4 regions of the Cytobacillus dafuensis genome follow, and region 2 is predicted to be linked to each of the others. Evidence: predicted binding sites of a transcription regulator. Region 2 holds the regulator's gene; each other region holds the start of a gene.
The links. The regulator Rex, encoded in region 2, represses fermentation and respiration genes when NADH is low (regulators of the CRP and FNR family bind a similar motif). The targets are predictions, from matches to a motif close to TTGTGAAATATTTCACAA.
Positions count from the first base shown of each region.

Region 1: the regulator Rex is predicted to act here: its motif matches at 2,160-2,177, upstream of FSZ17_RS08065 (TIGR04053 family radical SAM/SPASM domain-containing protein).
Region 3: the regulator Rex is predicted to act here: its motif matches at 2,551-2,568, upstream of FSZ17_RS20560 (TorD/DmsD family molecular chaperone).
Region 4: the regulator Rex is predicted to act here: its motif matches at 1,778-1,795, upstream of hcp (hydroxylamine reductase).

Region 1 covers NZ_CP042593.1:1,699,991-1,704,209, forward strand. The annotation lists gene FSZ17_RS08045 (Cof-type HAD-IIB family hydrolase) at 1-48, opposite strand, end outside; gene FSZ17_RS08050 (alpha/beta fold hydrolase) at 293-1,060, shown strand; gene FSZ17_RS08055 (metal-sulfur cluster assembly factor) at 1,434-1,742, shown strand; gene FSZ17_RS08060 (DsrE family protein) at 1,756-2,094, shown strand; gene FSZ17_RS08065 (TIGR04053 family radical SAM/SPASM domain-containing protein) at 2,283-3,407, shown strand; gene moaA (GTP 3',8-cyclase MoaA) at 3,519-4,219, shown strand, end outside.
Region 2 covers NZ_CP042593.1:637,562-641,780, reverse strand. The annotation lists gene groL (chaperonin GroEL) at 1-683, opposite strand, end outside; gene groES (co-chaperone GroES) at 747-1,031, opposite strand; gene FSZ17_RS03360 (CPBP family intramembrane glutamic endopeptidase) at 1,290-2,021, shown strand; gene FSZ17_RS03355 (YdiK family protein) at 2,018-2,224, shown strand; gene FSZ17_RS03350 (redox-sensing transcriptional repressor Rex) at 2,298-2,945, opposite strand; gene moaC (cyclic pyranopterin monophosphate synthase MoaC) at 2,972-3,460, opposite strand; gene FSZ17_RS03340 (ABC-F family ATP-binding cassette domain-containing protein) at 3,918-4,219, shown strand, end outside.
Region 3 covers NZ_CP042593.1:4,303,551-4,307,769, reverse strand. The annotation lists gene FSZ17_RS24145 (4Fe-4S dicluster domain-containing protein) at 128-694, shown strand; gene FSZ17_RS20565 (PucR family transcriptional regulator) at 691-2,253, shown strand; gene FSZ17_RS20560 (TorD/DmsD family molecular chaperone) at 2,620-3,288, shown strand; gene FSZ17_RS20555 (DMSO/selenate family reductase complex A subunit) at 3,281-4,219, shown strand, end outside.
Region 4 covers NZ_CP042593.1:3,101,779-3,105,997, reverse strand. The annotation lists gene FSZ17_RS14735 (ABC transporter permease subunit) at 1-659, shown strand, start outside; gene FSZ17_RS14730 (Hsp20/alpha crystallin family protein) at 770-1,237, opposite strand; gene hcp (hydroxylamine reductase) at 1,859-3,151, shown strand; gene FSZ17_RS14720 (Crp/Fnr family transcriptional regulator) at 3,232-3,924, opposite strand; gene FSZ17_RS14715 (DEAD/DEAH box helicase) at 4,097-4,219, shown strand, end outside.

The DNA.
Region 1 (4,219 bases), 1.1 Mb from region 2:
TAACAATGTTCCGTCAAGATCTAGTGCAATTAAATGCTTTTCTGCCATAATCCAACACCTACTTTATACATTTTTTTCTATATTAGAGTGTAAAGTTTTAGGAAAATAAAAGTTCACATGATACACTAAAATTGAATGAGTCATTATCGCATACCCAAAGGAATTTGGCGAAACAAGAGATTGTATCATTACCACTATGTTAACAAATATACATTCGTTTTGTAAAAAAACTTACTATGTTATTCAATTTTAACATAATTTATAGATTTGCTTAATATTAGGAGGCTTTAAAGTGATCACTGTTGAACATGAAAAAATAAAAGAAATACCTGTTTTGCATATAGCGGATAAAAATAGATGGGAAGAAAAGCTGCCATTCATTATTTTTATACATGGCTATACAAGCAGAAAGGAATTTAATTTACACTATGCTTATTTACTAGCAGAAAAAGGATTTAGGGTGATACTTCCAGAAGCACTTTACCATGGAGAAAGAAGCTCTGGACTTTCTAGTAATGAGTTGAATTTCCACTTTTGGGAAATTGTACTTCGAACCATTGATGAACTAGAAATTTTAAAGCAAAAATTTGAAGAGCAAAAATTAATAGATCCTTCTAGGATAGGGGTTGTAGGAACTTCAATGGGAGGAATTATTACATTAGGTGCATTGACAAAATACCCTTGGATTAAAGCTGCTACAAGCTTAATGGCGATGCCGTACTATGAAAAATTTGCTGACCTTCAAATAAATGAAATGAAAAAGAAAGGGATTAAAATTCCAGTCTCAGAAGTGGAAATGTCTCAATTAATGAGTAAGCTTAGGGAGCTTGATTTAAGCTTGCAGCCTCAAAAGCTTGGAAATAGGCCTTTGCTTTTTTGGCATGGTAAGCAGGATTCAGTCGTACCATATTCTCCTACCTATCATTTTTATGAGTCCATAAGACCTTTATATCAAGAGCAGCCTGAACGTCTAAATTTTATTTCTGAAGAAAACGCCGGTCATAAAGTCAGTACAGAGGGGGTAATGAGGACAATTGAATGGTTTGAAACATACTTATAAGCTTTATGATATTGTCATAAGTTTATCGCAGATTAACGGGCAGTAAGACCCCCACTTCAAGGATTCGCGTATGCAAAGAAGAGTAAGTGGGGGATCAACTGCCCGTAAATGCCCGTAAAATGAACACAGACTAAAAGCGCCACATCGTGTGGCAACGTCTGCGTGACCCACTACCTGTGGGCCGCAACTAACCATCAGTGGGGGATGAAGGCCGACTAAGAACGCCACGTCCTGTGACAACGTCGGCACTAGCACGTCCTGTGCGTCGAAAAACCCCCACTGATGGAAGTTTCACTTTATACGGTTTCTATCATTCATAATCCTATACAAATTTGATATGATAACATTATGTAGAAAAAGGAGTGTTGAAAGCATGGATCAAGAAGTAAAAGATAATATTATGGGTGCTCTTGAGCTTGTTGTTGACCCTGAATTAGGTATAGATATCGTAAATCTTGGATTAGTATACGATGTTAAAATGGATGATGATGGGAAGACAACAGTTGATATGACTTTAACTTCAATGGGCTGCCCGCTAGCAGGGACGATTGTGGATAATGTAAAAACTGCTCTTTCAGATATACCGGAAGTAAAGGAAACAGAAGTAAATATTGTTTGGAATCCTCCATGGTCGAAAGAAAGAATGTCTCGTTATGCAAAAATTGCTTTAGGAATTCGTTAAGAGGTGAAATTTAATGAAAAATAAAGTGATTTTAGTCAGCTCTGATCAACTCGGCAAAGGAGAAAAGGAGCTTGGAGAAGGAGTCCTTGAAACCTTTTTTACATTGTTAAAACAAAGGGAAGAGCTTCCTGCCGCTATTTTTTGCATGAATAGAGGAGTATTTACCTTAACTGAGGATTCTTTTGTTTCGCTTCACCTTAAAGAGCTTGAAGAAAAAGGTGTTGAAGTGTTTGCCTGCAAAACTTGTGTTGATTATTATGAAATTGAAGACAAATTAGTCGCAGGAAAAATTAGTGGAATGCCGCATTTTATTGATTTAGCATCTAAATACGAGATAATAACGATATCATAAATAGTAGGAGCAATATGCTCCTGCTATTTTTTTCTTTTTCCCCCTAGCAATATCATCTATCATACATGTGAGATTCTTCACTTATTTCATTTGTCATTTCCCATATAATACAATTGCAGCAAAGATGATTGTTATATTCGCTTTTCGTTTTTTGAATGGTATCGGAGGAATCAAAAGGAGGATATATAATGCCCTTTAATCGTGATTTTAATAAAGACCCTTTTATAGTAATTTGGGAATTAACAAGAGCATGCCAATTGAAATGCTTGCATTGCCGTGCAGAAGCTCAATATAAAAGAGATCCACGAGAACTATCATTTGACGAAGGGAAGTCATTAATTGATCAAATTTATGAAATGAATAGCCCTATGCTTGTTTTTACCGGTGGTGATCCTTTAATGCGTGAGGATGTTTTCGACATAGCCAAATATGCCGTTGAAAAGGGTGTTCGTGTATCAATGACCCCGAGTGCAACACCTAATGTAACGAAGGGAGCGATTGAAAAAGCGAAGGAAGTGGGGCTTTCCCGCTGGGCTTTTAGTCTTGATGGGCCTACTGCTGAAATTCACGACCATTTTCGGGGGACTGCGGGTTCCTTTGATTTAACAATGGAAAGAATTAAATATTTGCATGAACTAGAAATTCCAATCCAGATTAATACGGTCATTTCCCGTTATAATATTGATTGTCTTGATGAAATGGCGAAGGTTGTTGAAGATTTAAAGTGTGTTCTGTGGAGTGTCTTTTTTCTAGTACCTACAGGCAGAGGACAAGAAAGTGATATGATTACACCAGTTGAACATGAAAGAGTCTTCACATGGCTGTATGATTTAAGCAAAAGAGTTTCCTTTGATATTAAAACAACAGCTGCACAGCATTATCGCCGTGTAGTTATTCAGCACAAAATGAAAGAAGCAAAGGGCAATAACGAAGATATTCAATATTTGGATGCATTAACTCAACAAGGCTTGACAGGATCGATTGATGGGCTTGGAAGAGCACCAAAAGGGGTTAATGATGGCAATGGCTTCGTCTTTATCTCCCATATTGGCGACGTATATCCGAGCGGCTTACTTCCTGTAAAAGCAGGCAATATAAGAGAACAATCATTAGCTGAAATCTATCGAGATTCCCCGATCTTTAGAGATTTAAGAAATCCGGATAAATATAAAGGGAAATGTGGAGTTTGTGAATTTAGGTATGTTTGTGGAGGTTCACGCTCTCGTGCCTATGCTATGACGGGGGATTACATGGAAAGTGAGCCATTCTGTGTCTATATTCCTAGAGCATTAAGAAAGAAAGCAACATCGTAAAAACAGTACCACGATGAACCGATTAAGAACAATATGTGAATAATACCATTTTTAATGGCAACATATGCTACAATATTGAAAAAGAGATCACTCTTTATTGGAGTTGATATTATGAAAAAATTAATCATCAAAGACAAATTAAATAGACCTCTAAGAGATTTACGAATTTCTGTTATTGATCGCTGTAATTTTCGCTGTACCTATTGTATGCCTGCAGATAAATTTGGACCAGATTTTGCTTTCTTACCGAAAAGTGAATTATTAACTTATGAGGAAATTGAACGGCTTGCCAAAATATTTGTAGATCTTGGCGTAGAAAAGATTAGGCTTACAGGCGGAGAGCCTTTGCTCAGGAAGGATTTGCCGATTTTAGTCAAAAAGCTTTCTAATATTCAAGGCTTACAAGATATCGGCCTAACAACCAATGGAGTATTACTGCCAAGGTATGCTAAAGAATTGAAGGAAGCTGGTTTATTACGAGTAAATGTTAGTCTGGATTCCTTAAATAGTGAATTATTTGGCAAAATTAACGGAAGAAATGTGGGAGTTCAAGCTGTTCTAGATGGCATCCAAGCGGCTCAGGAAGCAGGCCTTGGTGTAAAAATCAATATGGTTGTAAAAAAAGGCTTAAACGATTCTGAAATAGTTCCAATGGCTAACTTTTGTAAGGAAAAAGGAATTCAGCTTCGATTTATAGAATTCATGGATGTCGGCAGCACCAATGGCTGGAAAATGGATGATGTTATAACCAAAAAAGAAATATTTGAGCTACTTAAAAAACATTATTTATTGGATCCAGTTGAACCAGACTA
Region 2 (4,219 bases):
ATGCTTGTGATCTTTTTATCTGTAATTAAAATGTATGGATTATCTAGAACTGCTTCCATCTTATCAGAATCAGTTACCATGTATGGAGAAGCATATCCACGGTCGAATTGCATACCTTCTACTACATCAAGCTCAGTAGTGAAGCCTTTAGACTCTTCGATTGTGATAACTCCGTCGTTACCAACGCGCTCCATAGCTTCAGCGATTAGTTCGCCAACTTCTTTATCATCAGAAGAAATAGAAGCAACCTGTGCGATTGACTCTTTGCCTTCGATTGGTTTAGAAATTGTTTTTAACTCTTCAACAGCAGTAGCAACCGCTTTTTCGATACCTTTACGGATACCCATTGGGTTTGCGCCAGCTGTTACGTTTTTAAGACCTTCACGGATCATAGCTTGAGCAAGAACTGTTGCAGTTGTTGTACCATCACCAGCAACATCATTTGTTTTGCTAGCAACTTCAGCAACAAGCTTTGCACCCATGTTTTCGAAAGCATCTTCTAATTCGATTTCTTTCGCAATTGTTACACCATCATTTGTAATTAATGGAGAACCAAATTTCTTCTCAAGAACCACGTTGCGTCCTTTTGGTCCAAGAGTTACTTTTACTGCATCTGCAAGAGCGTCAACACCGCGGAGCATTGCGCGGCGAGCATCTTCACTAAACTTAATCTCTTTTGCCATGAATAAAAACCTCCTCAAAATATTTAAAGTAATTTTTCTTAAAATGTATAAGCTGTGCGGGTATTAGCCGATAACAGCAAGAATGTCGTTTTCGCGTAAAATTAAATATTCTTTGCCTTCGTACTTCACTTCAGTACCAGCATATTTTGAGAAGATAATACGGTCGCCTTCAGCAACTTCAAGGGCTACACGCTCACCGTTCTCAAGAACGCGGCCAGTTCCTACAGCAACAACATTGCCTTCTTGAGGCTTTTCTTTAGCAGTGTCCGGCAAAACGATGCCGCTTGCAGTTTTTTCTTCAGTTTCAACAAGCTCGATAATAATTCGATCACCTAGTGGCTTTAACAAGTGAAACAACCTCCTCAATAAATATGTAATTTATTTTATTAGCACTCTCTAACCTTGAGTGCTAACACAATTAATATATTAAAGAATCTCCTATCTATTTGCAAGAGTGAAGCTCAATTTTTTCAAAAAAAAATTATATGTCCTCACCGATAGTTAAGTTTAGATTCAAAAATTCATTTTGAGTGTACTATTTGAAACATGTACCTTTTTATGAGTAAAATGTAGTTTAGTGTACACTATTAATAAGGAGATAAATTGGTGAAAAAAGAATACTGGATCATTCTCATTGTTTATATAACCATGCAATTATCAGGCGTCATTGGAGTTCCGCTCGTTGCTTATATCGGAACCCTTTTAGGAAAAAGTATGCAGGAAATGGAGATTATCTCGGTAACTTCATGGATTGTGATCAGCTTTACCATTACATTAATCATCACTTTAGTATTGCTGCGAAAAGAAATGAAAGATCACACTTTAATGAGGAATTCAGCTTCTGCTGCTTCTTCTATTACGTGGGCCATTGGCGGTGTTTTCCTTGCTTTTTTCGCACAAACGATTGCAGCCAATATTGAGAGCTTAATTGGAATTGAAATGGGCTCTGAAAACACACAGCAAATTATGCAGCTTATTCAAGCTTCACCTATCATCATCATTGTCAGCTCTGTGATCGGTCCCATCTTAGAGGAAATTGTTTTTCGAAAAATCCTTTTCGGTTCGCTCCACAAGAGAATGAACTTTTTTCTGGCAGCTTTAATTAGCTCTGTTATTTTCGCGCTTGCCCATGCCGAAATCGAACATATCCTTTTATATTCTGCAATGGGTTTTACATTTGCCTTTCTCTATGTCAAAACAAAGCGCATCATCGTACCGATTTTTGCCCATGTGGCAATGAATACATTCGTCGTCATCCTGCAGCTAAACAAAGACAATATTGAAAACTGGCTTAAGGATATGGAAAAAATTCAAAGCTTTATTGGAGGATTTTTATGAAAAGGACACCATTGTTTTCAGGCATTATCTATATCATTCTTGGAATCCTCTTTACCCTAATGGCAATCCAGAATACTCAAAATGAACAAACCTGGGGAATGTTTACCTATCTATTCATTATTATAGCAACCATGGACTTAGGTACAGGCTTACGATTGGTTGCGTTTCACTTTAAAATAAAAAATAGTCAACCAAAAAAATGAGCCTTCGTGGAGGCTCATTTCTTTTGGTTAGGATATGGATTATGATTGCTACAGCCTTAGATTCTAGAAAGCATTAATCATTTTCTGCTGGATAATGCTTTAAAAAGTAGATAAGTGATTGAAGCTCGACTGCTAAATCGATATGGTGAATTCTAATTGTAGGTGGAACCGAAAGCCGGGCTGGTGTAAAATTCAAAATGCCCTTCACATGGCTTTGAGCAATTCTGTCCGCAATTGATTGGGCTGCTGGAGCAGGAACAGTTAATATGACTACTTGAATCTGTTGATCTTGGATGACTTTTTCAAGATCATTCATATGAAAAATAGGGACATCACTAATATGGGTTCCAACCTTCCCCTCGTCCACATCAAAAGCAACTTCAATTTTCGTATTATTGTTTTTAAGAAAATTATAATTCAAGAACGCAGTCCCTAAATTACCAACCCCTATAAGGGCTACCTTTATCAGTTCATCCTGATCCAAAGTTTTCCGAAAAAAAGAGAGCAAGTAATTGACGTTATACCCATACCCCTTTTTCCCTAAAGCTCCGAAATAAGAGAAGTCCCTTCTTATCGTTGCAGAATCAACCTTTACAGCATCACTTAATTCTGCCGATGATACCCTCTGCTTTCCAGAAGCATGCAAATTTTTAAGAAAACGATAATATAAAGGGAGACGTTTTGCAGTTGCTTGTGGAATTTTCATTGATTCACTTGCCATATATGTATCTCCTCTCCAAATTCTAACTATTCAATCTCTCGCTTAAAATCTCCATTCTTACCACCAGTTTTTTCAACTAAATACGTTTTACCGATAACCATCCCTTTATCAACCGCTTTACACATATCATATACGGTAAGCGCACATACAGATGCAGCTGTTAGCGCTTCCATCTCTACACCTGTGTTACCCTTTGTTTTGACAGTAGCAGTAATAAAAAGTATGTACTCATCTTGTACAATCTTCCATGAGAATGAAATATCCACTCCAGTTAGTGGAATCGGATGGCACATAGGGATGATTTCCCACGTTTTCTTGCAAGCCATTACACCCGCAACCTGGGCAACCGCAAGTACATCGCCTTTTTTCATTTTATTCGAAGCAATATTTTCATATATTTCTTTATTAACTGTAATACTTGAGTGAGCAATCGCCGTACGAACCGTTTCCGGCTTATCACTAACATCGACCATTTTTGCTCTGCCTTCTTGATTAAAATGTGTAAACTCAGTCATAATAACACCTCACAATCAAATCATACACTATTTTTATCCAAATGTGTAAACATTGTAAGGCTTTTCACAAATAAGATTTGATTAGGAAATCCTTACTAACACGACTATTATAGAGAAATTATATGTTTAAATAAAGTGAAACTTCCATCAGTGGGGGTTTTTCGACGCACAGGACGTGCTAGTGCCGACGTTACCACAGGACGTGGCGTTCTTAGTCGGCCTTCATCCCCCACTGATGGTTAGTTGAACCAATCGGGCATTTACGGGCAGTTGATCCCCCACTTACTCTTCTTTGCATACGCGAATCCTTGAAATGGGGGTCTTACTGCCCGTTAATCTGCGATAACCACACAGTAAATAAAAAATTTTAAGAGAGTGCTTCTCACACAAACACTCCTTTATTGCCCATCATATATGAATGGGTTACACTATCTCTATAACATAGAGGTGAAAAAAAATGATTTTATTACAAGTCAATCAATTAATAAAAAACTTCGGTGCCGAAGTTATTTTATCGAATATAAAGCTTGAAGTACAAACTCGCGACAGAATTGCCCTTGTTGGACGCAATGGAGCCGGTAAATCCACACTTTTAAAAATTATTGCTGGTCAAATGTCCCATGATTCTGGAGATATTATCAAGCCAAAGGAAGTAGAAATTGGCTATCTAGCACAAAATACAGGCCTTGAATCCGAGCGTTCGATTTGGGACGAAATGCTAACTGTATTCGATCATTTGCAAAAGCTCGAGAAGAATTT
Region 3 (4,219 bases), 1.3 Mb from region 2:
CCGTTATGTCACCAACGTATTTTGAAAGTTCATCATTTTGTCGTTGGAAGAATACGTCATTTTCTGATTGTTATAATAAAATATTATTTAATAATAGTTTATTATAGCTGGGAGGAGGAGTCTATCTATGACCTCTCAATGGATGTTTTACATTGATCTTAATAAATGTATTAATTGTAAAAGCTGTGAGATGGCCTGCAATGAATATAATGCCCTTAATGGAGTATATCGAAGAAAGGTGATCTCATATGATACAGAGTTATCTGAAACAAACGTTCACTTATCTATCTCCTGTAATCATTGCAGAAATCCAGTGTGTGTCTTGATTTGTCCGGAGAATAATTTTCAAAAGCGCCAAGATGGAATCGTTATACATAATTCAACGAATTGTAAATCGTGTAAAAGATGTATGAAGGCTTGTCCGTTTCATGCTCTGAAATTAAATCCAAAAACAAATAGGGCAGATAAATGCAATTTTTGTGTAGAACGAATTGATAAAGGCTTAAAGCCTGTCTGTATAGAAAACTGTCTTACAGGAGCCCTGAGTATGATAAAGGTAAATACAAATAATATTAAATCTTACACTCTTAATAACTTGAATATTCCCATTGTCAAATATACGAACCCTTCCATATTTATTTTTGAAAAACAAAAGGGACAGATTTTTTTACGAGAAGGATGCAATCCGATATGAAAAATTCTTTACAGGACTTATTAATCTATATTCCGTTGTCTCAACTAACTTATATTACGTCATTGCCAAAGGAGCTGGTTCATTATGAAACGATCCTTGATAACATACCTGGACAATTGCTTGAAAGACCAACATTAATAATCCTCAAAAATTATGACGAGTGGAAAAAGCTTAATGAAACGGAAATAACGATTCGATTGATTCAAGACCCGAATCTTATAGGAATGGTTCTATGTCATCCTGACCCTATCATTATTCAAGAAGAGGTATTTACTCATTTTCTAGAATGTCAGTTACCAATTATTCAAGTGCCTGACCACTCATTAATACACGTGTTTCAGCAAACAAATGAATTTCTATACCCATATAGTCAATTGAGTATCGAACTACAAGGTTTTATGGAAAAAGGATTTATTAGCTTAGCTTCGGAGTTGTCCAAGGGACTAAATACACCTTTACTATACTTTGATCAGAATGAACAGATACTATGGCAAACTGGGGAGAAAGAAGAATTGCAAGAGGCGAATCGATGGTTCAATATTCATCGCCGGAAACTGAAAAATGGGGAATATTCAAATTTGAATACGGATGTAGAGGGCTCCTTTCAAGTGTACACGATACAAATATCTGAATTTATGAATCATAGTTTATTAGCCTCCGCTCAATTATTAAGCTGGCAAAAAAGGATGGTCGATAAATTAGTAGGTTTAACGGCACTTTCGTTACAAACTCAAGGGATTTTTGAAGAGCAGCAAGAAATATTTAAAGAGCATTTTATTTACGACCTTCTTTTTCATAAATTTGAGTCAAAGAAGGTGATGATTAAACAAGGAAAAACATGGGGATGGAACTTGGAAAAGCCTCACCATTTACTAATATTAAATATTGAACTCTCGGATGAATTCATGACAAATATGAATTGGCTAGAGGAGATAATCTTATTTTTAGAGGCTGAAGCAGCTACTATGAAGGAAACGATCATTGTTTTTCCGTTTCAAGATCAAATCATCCTCTTACTCGAAGATGCAGAAGAACGGATCAACAGCGAGAGGAAAAACTATGTGGTAGAGACCATTAGCCATATAGAGAAATCACTATCTAGCAAATGGTCTAATATTCGATTTAAGATTGGCATTGGAAAATGGTATCAAGATACGATTAACTTAAATAAAAGCTATCAAGAAGCAAAACTAGCTTTACAATTTGGTCAAAGTTGGTTTGAAAATAATAAAAATATTTTTCATATAAATAATTTAGGGATTTTTCGTCTACTTATTCATATTCAGCACGAACTTCTTTATGATTTCAGTCTAGAGTACTTATCGACTTTAATTGAAGGAGATCGAGAAAATGGAACAGAGTATATAAAAACATTGCAGGCTTATATTCAGCACCAAGGGAAAATCAGTGAAGTATCTGAAACATTATACGTTCATCCGAATACGTTACGTAATCGTTTAAAAAAAATAGAAGACATAACGGGATTGCAGCTGCAAGATATAAATGATTTATTAATTTTAACCATTGCGGTAGGAATATACTCCTTTGTCCACACTTAATCAAATATTATAAGAAAACCTGGCTTAGAAAAATGATTCTAAGCTGTTTTTTTTGCCAGCAATTGAGAATAGTTAACTCCTAATATTTGAAATTAAGTTGGAATGAATCTAATCTTTCAAAAATCAGTCACCATCATTCCTAAACCCCATCAAAATAACTGTTACACAATCACAAAAGTAGCTATATAGGTATGTATGAATCCACACTCCATATTGTGCACATCTTTATTTAGAATGGAGTTAGAGGAGGAGATTCTCTTAGAAAGGTTCTATGAACCATGTTTTTTTTATTTTATTATGTGAAAAATTTCACATGAATTGGTTTAGGAGGGAAAAACTATCTTGCAATAGAAAGTGGTGACGCGGATGGAGCATTCAGAAAATAGTAATCTCATATCGATGATGAAGGACAGGAAGTCTCAATATGAATTCCTCTGTACAGCATTCAGCAATCCAATATTGAAAGAGGTACTGAACATATGGAAAGAGCAATTATCCTTTAAGTCTATCATTTCAGATGAGCACTTTCGTCTTTTCTTTTCAGAGTTATCTTCACAGAAAGTGGAAGAGATTTTTGAAAAGGAAAAGGAGAACTTTTTACGGTTATTTTTCGGACCTGAACATATTCCTGCTCCACCTTGGGAGTCTGTTTACCGAACGAGAGAAAGACTGCTTTTTGGAGAACCAACCCTTAAGATGAGAGAAAAACTAAAGATATTCAATCTCAATTATGAGGAGGAAAATAAAGAGCCTGAGGATCATATTTCTCTTGAATTAGAATTTATGAGTCATCTAATCGACAAATCACTAAAGTCTATAAACGAAGAGAATGAGAAAGAGTTTAGTAGGGCATTACATTATCAATTTCTGCTTTTAGATGATCATTTAGTTAAATGGGCAGAACCCTTTACAGAAGATATTCTTTCTTTTACTACTAGTGCCTTTTATAAGGGTTTAGCTCAATTCTTAAGAGAATTTATCAAGCAAGATTATCAATATATGAGCGGGATTAAGGAGGTATTAGGCAATGAGTGAGAATTTGTTCAAAAAGATTGCAAATCAAACAATGCCACGCAGAACATTTTTAAAATGGACCGGTGCAGCTACAGCTCCAACTATGTTAGGAGGAGTATATGCTACGAAAAAACTATCCGAAAATGTAAGCGCTGCCGAAAGTGTTGAAGAAGAGGTAGTCATTCCTACATGTGGAACATTGAACTGTGGGGGCCGTTGCTTAGTTAAAGCACACGTTAAAGATGGTACGATTGTTCGTATTTCAACAGATAATGCTAGCGAAGATTCTCTTAGCTGCCCTCAAATTCGTGCTTGCTTACGTGGCCGTAGTTATCGTCAATTCGTATATCATCCTGACCGCTTAAAATATCCAATGAAAAGGGTTGGTAAACGAGGTGAAGGGGAGTTTGAAAGAATAACTTGGGATGAAGCGATTGAAACCATTTATAAAGAAACAGAAAGAATTACAAAAAAATATGGTCGATCAGCCCTTTATAGTAATTATGGTTCCGGAAACTGGGGAGGAATCGCTAGTGGCCGTATGATGTTTAATAAATTAATGGGAATGACAGGCGGTTACCTTGGCTATTTCAACACCTATAGTACAGCTCAAACTTCAAATGCCACACCGTATACCTTTGGAACTGGAAATACTGGAAGCAGCTTGGATTCATTAGTGAATTCACAATTAATTATTTTATGGGGATTTAATCCAGCAGAAACGATTTTCGGATCACCAACTAATTTCTATTTACAGAAAGCAAAAGAGGCAGGGGCGAAAATTTATGTAGTGGATCCTCGTCAATCCGATTCCGCTGTTGCATTGGCAGATGAGTGGTTCCCGATTCGGCCTACAACTGATAATGCTTTGATGGATGCTATGACATATGTCATTCTTACGGAAAACTTACACAATAAGGAGTTTTTGGATAAGTTTTGTGTTGGCCATGAT
Region 4 (4,219 bases), 2.5 Mb from region 2:
ATCATCATAAAGATTTGAAAGAAACAATGACCCTTGCTAAAGACGCATTGTCGTTTTATCAGGATAACATAGGAAAGTACCCTCATAAACAATTAGATATTATTCTAGATAATGGTCTGTTTATGGAATACTCTGGAGTTGTCACGATTAACCCATATATTGAGGATACTTATTTCTATCGAAACGCAATTGTACATGAAATAGCCCATCAATATTTTTATGGTGTTGTTGCAAATGATCAGTATAATCAAGCTTGGGTTGATGAAGGGATGACTGAATTTGCAACCTCGATGTATTTTTATGCTGGTAAAAATCAAACCGAAAGACATGCTTTTAGTATTCCGTATCGCCGTATAGAAAGAATCGCATCGTCAGAACCTCCACTAGGGAGACAATATTCTAATATTCCGTTAGATAAAATGAAGAACACTGGATTTATATATGGTCAGCCTGCCGTTGAATTATTGAAGATGATGAAGGACAAATATAGAATGAAAGGAGAAGATGTCAAAGAGGTTAGCATGCAATTTCTTTCAGACTATTATCATCATTTTCAATACAAAGAAGTAGATACGAATGAGTTCATAAGGTTTACAAAAGATTATTTCAGTGTTCCTTCAGGTTATTTTAATCGTTGGCTTGATACATCATTAGAGTAACTTCGGATTGCAAGGACATCTGTCGAATACTAATTTTTCTAATGCTATTTTTCAGCAGACTTTTAAATGTTAGCTAATAAAGAAACAAGCAGTTTATCGCTGCTTGTTTTTTATTTGATTTCATCGATTATGATTTTTTTTCCTACCTGTTTCGGAATACGTATTTGTAAAAGACCATTCTGATAAGTCGCTTTTACTTTTCTTTCATTAATGGGTTGCGGAAGAGGGATGGTTCTACTTGATCTATGCATAGATTGCCGCCGTTTAACGAATTTCTGATTTTCATCCTCTTCAGTAAATAATTCATTTGAATTAATAGTAATAGTTATATAATTATCCAGCACATCTAGTTGAATTTGTTCACGCTTTACCCCAGGAAGTTCTGCAGTAATAATATGCTCACCTGCGGTTTCATGTACATCAATATGAAATGATGAATGAAATGGGGAGGGGTTTTTAAAAAAATCATCCATCGTTTGTAAAAAACCCTTAACAGGCTTCTCGTGGAAAAATTGATTCATTGATTTCATTATTTCGCCAAACGGTTCATTTTTTTCCTTTCTTCCTTGATCACTCATATTTTCATCTCCATTCATGAAATAAATATGGCACAGCCACCATATTCTATGAAAATAATTAGGCATTTGTTCCACGTTAAGAAATTATAAATCGCCAGTGCAGAAGATAATCCGACACAATTCCAATTTTAGGAATTAAGAACGATGGAAAGGACAAGGAAGGCTTCGATAGCATTCACATCGCACGAAGGAAAAGCGATAGCTTTTGCGAGGATGTCCTAGTCGGGCGAATGCCACAGGACATGGAGAGCTTCGTCAGAGATACATCGCACGATCAAAAGAGAAGCTTTTGAGAGGACGTGGCATGTATGAGCGCGAAAGTGTAACTACTCCTCTGTCTTCGCCTTTCCAAGGCTCGCCAATCGGCGAGTTTTCATTAGCTAATAGGAAGTTTAAGTTTATTAACGTACTAAAGTAAAGTGTGTATTCAATTAAATATCTGCTAAGGCATTCACCAAAAAGGACTTGGTGAACGTCAAGTTTTTCTAAAAATTTATTTCATGTTTTTCCAATATTGAACACTTCTTGACAAAAGAAAAAATGTGATCTGCGTCACACTGTAAGTGCCTACTAAACTGTATGCTAAAGTCTGTTCAAGTAATTAATGAGGAGGAATTTTTCATGTTTTGTTACCAATGTGAGCAGACGCCAACTGGGGGATGTAAAGTAATCGGTGTTTGTGGAAAAGATGAAACAATCGCAAGCTTACAGGATACAATAATTTTTGGGTTGAAGGGTATTGCCGCTTATCGTACACATGCGAATCAGTTGGGATATACAGATCCATTTGTCGATGCTACAACACATGAGGCCCTTTATTTAACATTAACTAATTCTAACTTTAATGTTCAGGAACATATAGAAATGGCGATGAAGGTCGGACGTTCTGCTGTTAGAGTAATGGAAATTCTTGATGAAGCCCATACAAAAAGACTTGGTATTCCAGAACCGATCCGTGTTTCACAAAATAAAATTGAAGGTAAATGTATTATTGTTACAGGGCATAATTTATTTGCACTTCAAGAGCTATTAAAGCAAACAGAAGGAAAAGGTATCAATATTTATACCCACTCGGAAATGCTTCCAGCACATGGCTATCCAGAATTGAAAAAATATCCTCATTTGAAAGGGAATATCGGTAAAGCTTGGTATGACCAACGACGCTTATTTGAAAAATTCCCAGGAGCGATTTTGGCAACAACGAACTGTGTTATGCCAATTAAAGGTACATATGCTGACCGCATGTTCTCCTATGAAGTGGCAGGTCTTGAAAATGTTTTGAAAATCGAAAATGATGATTTTAGCCCATTAATTAGTCGAGCATTAGAATTGCCTGAAGCAAATATTGAATCCGATGAAACTTTATTGACAGGCTTCCATCATGAAACTGTATTAGGTCTTGCTCCTGAGGTCGTTTCAGCTGTTAAAGAAGGAAAGATTAAAAGGTTTTTCGTTATTGCAGGCTGTGATGCGCCAGGCAAGGGAGGAGAATACTATCGTGAATTAGCTACATCCTTACCGCCAGAAACAGTTATTTTAACAACATCTTGTGGGAAGTTCCGTTTTAATGATGTTGACTATGGGGTCGTACCTGGTACAAATATCCCAAGATATATTGATTTAGGCCAATGCAATAATTCCGGATCTACTGTAAAAATTGCAAAAGCATTGGCAGAGGCTTTTGAATGTGAAATTAATGAGCTGCCAGTAAGTATCGTGCTTTCATGGTTCGAACAGAAGGCAGTTGCCATCCTTTTAGGATTGTTTAGCTTAGGAATCCAAGATATTCGTATCGGACCAAAAGCGCCAGAATTTATTTCAGAGGGAGTATTAAATGTCCTTCAAGAAACATTTAATCTAAAACTAATTGGCACAGCTCAAGAAGATATGCAAGAAATGCTGCAATTAGTATAGATCCCAATCTCGAAAAATTTATAATTCTTATCTAAAAAGAGAAGACCCTTAGATTGTCAAAGGGGTTCTTCTCTTTTTTACTAAAAAATTTCTTCCAACAGCCGGTCAGGATCAATAATAATATTCCCTGCTGAGTCAGTTTCAATTAAATGGTCTTTTTTTAGCTTTGTTAATGTTCTACTCACGGTTTCTCTCGTCGTTCCAATCATATTGGCAAGGTCCTTATTCGTGAATTCAGTTTTTAAAAGATACAATCCTTCATCCATTTCTTCCCCATGAATTTTTGCCAAACGGACAAGTAGTTTAATAATTTGTTCATACGTATTATTAAGGATTTGCGACTCCAATCTTTCTTGTAAATCAACGATTTTTTCTCCAAGTACTTTAAATACTTTAATACAAAGCTCAGGATTTTCAATTAATACTTTTTCAAATAGATCAATAGGGACAACGACTAGTATTGAATTTTCTAGTACTTCAGAAAAAGCAGGATACCCGCCTTTACGAAAAAAGCCGACATGTGGAAACATCTCGCCACTTTTCAATATTGCTACGATTTGCTCTCTCCCATTAATATCACTTTTATAAATCTTTATCCGTCCACTTTGTATAAAATATACATTTTCAAGTGGATCATCCTGCATAAAGACATGACTGCCCTTCTTCCATTCCCTAGAGATAGAGATTTCAATAATTTTTTCCATTTCTGAATCACTTAAGTCTCGAAAAAGAGTGAATTGCGACAGTACTTTTTTTATTTCTAAATTAAACATCTTTTCACCTCTGATGGTAAAACCATTGTTGCTAACATTGTAACAAAAAAGACATTTAAAAGAAGTGTTTTTATACTGTAAGAATATGAATGTTCTATGAAGAAAAAGAATAGAGGCTCCCTCTTTTACAACGAACGTTTATTCGCTAGAATAGTAGTATGAGGTGAATAGTATGAAAGTACGGAAAAACTTAAATGAAATCATGAAGGAAATGAAAGAATCAGATCCTTTTAAACATAATATAGTTCATTGGCACACAATTGATGAAAAAGAGGCAAATACTACAGACCTTCCA